Regions from separate parts of the Paenibacillus sp. FSL K6-1230 genome, predicted to be linked through region 2. Evidence: riboswitches for the same ligand, from Rfam matches in the RefSeq annotation. Region 2 holds a riboswitch; the other holds the start of a gene.
The links. Region 2 has a riboswitch for cobalamin ahead of MKX74_RS17385 ((2Fe-2S) ferredoxin domain-containing protein). Riboswitches for the same ligand answer to the same signal wherever they lie in the genome.

Region 1: linked by a shared signal. The riboswitch ahead of MKX74_RS05935 (ABC transporter substrate-binding protein) and the one ahead of MKX74_RS17385 ((2Fe-2S) ferredoxin domain-containing protein) in region 2 are both predicted to bind cobalamin.

The regions. Positions count from the first base shown of each region.
Region 1 covers NZ_JBBOCK010000001.1:1,356,123-1,359,229, forward strand. Annotated here, with positions in the region: gene cbiB (adenosylcobinamide-phosphate synthase CbiB) at 1-5, shown strand, start outside; gene MKX74_RS05930 (histidine phosphatase family protein) at 163-837, shown strand; cobalamin riboswitch at 941-1,141, shown strand; gene MKX74_RS05935 (ABC transporter substrate-binding protein) at 1,295-2,284, shown strand; gene MKX74_RS05940 (FecCD family ABC transporter permease) at 2,281-3,107, shown strand, end outside.
Region 2 covers NZ_JBBOCK010000001.1:3,936,453-3,939,559, forward strand. Annotated here, with positions in the region: gene MKX74_RS17375 (MarR family winged helix-turn-helix transcriptional regulator) at 1-388, shown strand, start outside; gene MKX74_RS17380 (NAD(P)H-dependent oxidoreductase) at 640-1,227, shown strand; gene MKX74_RS17385 ((2Fe-2S) ferredoxin domain-containing protein) at 1,430-1,807, opposite strand; cobalamin riboswitch at 2,032-2,227, opposite strand; gene MKX74_RS17390 (ABC transporter ATP-binding protein) at 2,448-3,107, opposite strand, start outside.

The DNA.
Region 1 (3,107 bases), 2.6 Mb from region 2:
CATAAGTCAATTAGTGTAGCTCAGGATAACTTATGAATAAAGGCTGATCTGGAGGTTTGTTATCCATTTCGTTCAGCAGTGTCGGATTATGAGGTCCATGAATCAAGATCATTGAATGTGGATATTACACCATTCACCTTGGATGGGAAAGGAGATCGAGCGATGCGCGACAAAGTGGAGCTAACGCTGGTTCGCCACGGAGCTACACAGTGGAACCGGGAGAAACGCTATCTAGGACACACGGACGAGCCGCTATTGGCAGAAGCACATGATTCGCTTCGTTCATTGGGCTGTTGGCTCTCCGCGCAGAGCTTTGACCGTATCTACAGCAGTGATCTCCGGCGATGTCTGGAGACGCTGGAGTGTGCTGCTCCAGCGCTGCTGCCCAAGACGATTCGTGATGAAAGGCTGCGTGAGCTGCATTTCGGCGCGTGGGAGGGAGAGACCTATGCTACGCTTAAGGAGATCCCGCTATATCGAGCCTGGATTGATGATCCACGTCGATTCACGCCACCACAGGGTGAGAGCTGGAGTAGCATGGAAGCCCGGATGCTCTCTTTTGTGGATACATTGCGGCTGTTGTGCGGTCAGGTCCCATCTGTGGATCAGATGGATATGCAGGGCTCGACTCTCTTAGTCACTTTGCCATCTTTGACTCCTTTGTCCGTTCTGGCTGTTACCCATGGCGGAGTTATTCGTCAGTTGGCTGCCATGACCGTTGCCGGGTTAGACTTCTGGGATGTACAGGTGGAGCCGGGAGGGGTTGTCCGACTAGAGCTTACGTTTACAGCAGATGGCATCATCGGAAGCTACCTTGGACCTGTAGAGCTGGAATAAGGAAGTTGTTTTTTGTTCACTTGTACCAGTAGCTGGCGGTTGTAAGCCTATCTTATTTGGCCTATAATCACTAAGTAAGTGCAAGGGAAGCTGTCCATGTTACAATAATCTCAGCGGATTAGGTCAGCCTGTGGCAGATGTAGTGCAGGCTGTGAAAAGGGAAGCCGGTGCAATTCCGGCACGGTCCCGCCACTGTATGCTAGGGGATGTCGGCAATATGCCACTGTCAGCGGAAGATGACGGGAAGGCTGCCGGGATGCTGCACCCAGCAAGTCAGGAGACCTGCCTACTCTGCTTGGTACCACGATCCTTCGAGGAAAGGACGGCGTGTATTTAGTGATGTTCCATACAGCAGGATCATGCCGTATACACTGGAATGAACACTATAACGACCCGGTCCTCGTGAGAGGTCCGGTTTTTTGTTTTCCATTTTATTAAAGAAGACAGGAGAGAGATCATAATGACGAGAACAATGAAGATATGGATGACGGGGCTGCTGTCCTTACTACTCGTACTGGGGCTTGCAGCATGTGGCAACGGAGCGAATCAGGGGACGACGCAGCAAGGTGCAGAGCAGGAGCAGCAACAGGCGGTGGAGGCCGGTCCTACGGAATATCCGCTTACTGTCAAGGATGCGACAGGGCATGAATTCACCTTCGAGAAAGCACCGGAGCGAATCGTATCTGTCTCCCCGGCGGAGACGGAGGCACTCTTTGCTATTGGACTGGATGAAGAGATCGTTGGGGTGTCAGATTACGATGATTACCCGCAGGCAGCGCTGGACAAGCCCAAAATGGGTGGCATTACAAAGCCGAATGAAGAATCTATCATTGCCGCTCAACCGGATATAGTATTTGCGGGTATCTCATTAAGCGAAGAAGCTACCAACAAGCTAAGATCGCTTGGCATCCAGATTTTCAAGACAGATCCCAAGACCTTCGACGATGTGATGGCTAATATTACGCTCTATGGACAGATTGCAGATCGTCAGGTAGCAGCTCAAGCCGTGACGGATCAAATGAAGGCGGATATTGCTGCGGTGAAGGAAGGCGTCAAAAATATCGGAGAAGACCAGCGGCTGAAGGTGTATGTCGAGTTCTCGCCAGGCTGGACGGTCGGTAAGGGCGAATTCATGGATGAAATGATTACGCTGGCTGGCGGTATGAATATAGCATCAGACATGACGGGCTGGAATCCGATCAGTGAAGAGAAGGTGATTGCTGCGAATCCAGATGTTATTCTATACGGCAGTAATGTAGTGGATTCGAAGACTGGAGAGACGCTGGAGCAGATCATCAAGGGGAGACAGGGTTGGTCGAAGATTAATGCGATCCGCAACAACCGCGTATTCGGACTGGAGGATAATCTGATCAGCCGTCCAGGCCCGCGTGTCACGGAAGGACTCAAGGAGGTTGCCAAAGCAATCTATCCTGAAATCTTCAAATGATCCGTTCACTAGCAGGCTATGGAGCGCTTGGTGGCGCGCTGCTCCTTTTGACGTTGCTCGTCTGCCTGGGGATTGGCTCAGTGCATCTACCCATCTCTCATATTGCAGGCATTCTGGGGCATCAGCTTCCCTGGCTGAAGGAAAGTATTACGCCTTATTGGGAGGCTTCCGCTGAGCAGATTATTGTGCAGGTGCGCTTGCCCCGCGTATTGCTGGGTATGCTAGCTGGTGCAGCCTTGTCGCTGGCAGGAGCCGCTTTTCAGGGAGTGCTACGCAATCCGCTGGCGGACCCTTTTACCCTAGGGGTGTCCTCGGGGGCGGCTGTTGGGGCAGCGGTACTGATTTATTGGGGATTGCAGTATGCCTTCTTCGGTCTATGGACATTGCCGATGATCGCTTTTGTTACAGGAGTTACGACCCTATGGGCCGTCATTACGCTGGCTCGGGAAGGTAGGCGGATTCCCACGAATAGCCTGATCTTGTCCGGGGTGGTCATGCAGTCCTTTCTGGGTGCGGTTGTATCATTTCTAACAGCTATGTCCAAGGAGACGGTCAATGAGATTCTATTCTGGACCATGGGAAGTCTCAGTCTGAAGGGCTGGCCTTATGTATTCCTGCTACTCCCCTATGTGCTAGTCGGCATCCTGTTTCTGTGGAATCGCGCTCGGGTGCTGAACATTCTGGCTCTCGGGGAGCGTCAGGCCGCTCATGTAGGTGTGAAGGTAGACCGCACGAAGCTGTGGGTCCTGATCGTAGCTACGTTATTAACGGCTGCTGCCGTTTCCATTTGTGGCGTGATCGGGTTCGTGGGTCTCGTCGTTCC
Region 2 (3,107 bases):
AGATGCCATGAACAAGCTGATTGTAGCCGAGCTTGAGAAGCATCAGATCTTTGATATTGTCCCCTCTCATGGAGATATCCTGCTTCATCTCTACCAAGAGGATGGATTGTCCATCAAGACACTGGCTGACAGGATTCACCGTACCCAACCAACTGTGACAGTCCTGGTAGATAAGCTACAAAAGTTCGGCTACGTTCAGCGAATCAAGAGCCATCAGGATAGTCGTGTAACGTTAATTCATCTGACGGATAAGGGAAGAGAACTGGAGCCTGTATTTCGAGACATTTCAGACACCTTGAATCAAGCCATTTATGGCAGTCTAAGCCCGGCCGAGCAGGAGCAACTGGAAGTATGGCTAGGCGATATTTTGCAGCGTTTATCGACATAAGATGTGCGCTGTCTTTTTTTAACGAAATACATTGATGTCTATGCAATTAATGATTATCATGCGGCATAATGCACGCGCCACAGGCCATTCGTCGAAATGAGGTTGAACGATCATTGCGCAACAGAAGTTGCAAACAAGCACTTCAGGATTGAAGGCATTGGCCCATTTCAAGGCAGAGTCGCCATGTTGGATAGCTATGCAAAATGCTCATATAATATAGTACCTATATTCAATTTAATGGAGGAATCTAGATGAAACATGTAATCGTATTTGCACACCCGCACACTGACAGCTTTAACCGAGCCATTCTGAACACTACAGTTCAGGCCCTGGAGAGTAACGGGCATGAGGTCATCGTTCGTGACCTGTATGAACTGAATTTTGAGCCTGTACTGACTTCTGCAGACACAGCCGCGATGAGAGCAGGACAGACACCTGAGGATATTAAGACCGAGCAAGACTACATCACGGCAGCAGACATCGTGACCTTCATTTATCCGATCTGGTGGACAGGGCTCCCAGCCATTCTGAAGGGATATGTAGATCGGGTATTTGCCTACGGCTACGCATATGCTTATGAAGAGGCAGGCATTGCCAAGCTGCTCAAGGGTAAACAAGGCCTTATCATTAATACGCACGGAACACCGAAGGAGGTATACGACTCCATTGGCATGACGGATGGTCTGAAGATTACGTCCACGACTGGTATTTTTGATTTTGTCGGTATTGAATCCGTGGACCACCTTCTCTTTGGTGGAATTGGTAGCCTGAGCGAGGAAGCCTATGCTGATATTTTGAGCCAGATCAAAAACCGTATCAGCACACTGTTCCCTCAATAAGTCGAGCAGCTCATGAAGAAGCAATCTCCTCAGACTGCACTATTCAGCATTAGCAGAGCTTGATCAGTTGCACTAACAGCTACAATTCATGAACAAGGAAACAATATAAAGAAAAAACAGGGCTCAGAGGTCAATCACTGTATCATATGTGATATGACTCTGGCCCTTTATCTTCTTACAGAAACATGGCAAGGCTTCCCCTCTACTTGGCAACAGCCTCGGCACTGAAGCGCTCGAATCTGTACTTGAGTAGTCGCTCAGGCAGAGCCTGCAAGCGTTCCTCGTCTCTGGAGGCAACCGCCCAGTCGATTAGAGCATCATAGTCCGCCTCTTCTTCTATCCGTCCAAGCCAGATCGGGCCTTCCGGTGTCTGGATGGACACGACATTCGCAATGTCACACGGGCCAAGACAGCCGGTAATCGTGAGCTGTACGGATTTCAGCAGCTTCTCTTCCTTCCATCTACTCTTCAGCCGATCCATGGGAATACCTGGCTTGCCCTTCTCCGTTCGTCCGCAGCAGCAGCCGTTGCAGACCATCACTTGTCCTAATACTCTTCGTTTCGTTGTCACCTGTTCCATTTGCCCATTCACTCCTGTCCAATTGATTCCCCTCAACACACAACAACACCCCTGCATCCTTATCGGATCAGGGGTGTGTACATACGGAAATAAGCCTGCCAATACTGAGCTACCACAACAGGAGCCTCAGCATTAGGCAATCCTTCCTCCGGCATCTGGCATAGCGGGGCTTTCCCACACTAGCTACGAGATGCTATGTACACCGTTCCTTTCCTCGAAGGGGGTGCTGCTATCGACTTCAGGTAGGTCTTCTGGCTCCCGGATCTATACACAGTCTCCTGTCTTCCCCGGCCAATTGGCAGAGTGACTTGTCTTGGAGTTGTGCTCCCCGGTTACAGCGGCGGGACCGCTAGGGATTCTCACCCTATTCCCTGTTACCCTTTGTGAGATCACAAAGGCACCTGAATTCTAAATATGTTCTAGCTATACAAGCTATGCCAACATTCCACAAATCTTACGTAAGCTGAATCTGTACAGACTGGCCATGAGCTTATTCTGCAATCAAGATGGCACAGTCGCTGTATAGCTAACAGCTAATGGTATTGACACTTCTCCTCATTATATAGAATGATTCCAGCCTTGACGAGCCCCATTTAGACTAAGAGTTCAAAGCTACCGCTTCTGACATAAATCATACGCATTAGCTGACGTTCGTAAATTGACTTGTGTACAACGATGCATAGAACCCCTTACGCTCAAGCAGCTCTTGATGCGTACCCTGCTCGGCAATTCGGCCATCCTTCATAACCAGAATCAGATCCGCATCCTGAATGGTACTCAAACGGTGGGCAATGACGAAGCTCGTTCGGCCTTCCATCAATGTCTTCATAGCATCCTGAATATACATTTCGGTACGCGTATCCACGCTACTCGTCGCTTCATCCAGAATCAGAATGGCAGGATCGGCCAGAATCGCTCTGGCAATCGTTAATAATTGACGTTGCCCTTGGCTCAGATTACCTCCAGCTACCCCCAGATCCGTATCATAGCCATCAGGCAGACGTGAGATAAAAGCATCAGCATTCGCCAGACGTGCCGCCTGTACCACCTCATCATCGCTCGCATTCAGTCGTCCAAAGCGGATGTTTTCCCGGATGGAGCCCGAGAAGACATGCGCGTCCTGCAGCACCATGCCCAGTTGTCTGCGGAGGCTATTTTTGTCCATTTCCTCAATCGGTATATCATCAATACGAATACTTCCGCTGTCGATATCATAGAAGCGTGTCAGCAGATTGACGATCGTAGTCTTCCCAGCGCCCGTAGGTCCCACAAGAGCAATCTTCTGCCCTGCCTGCGCCTC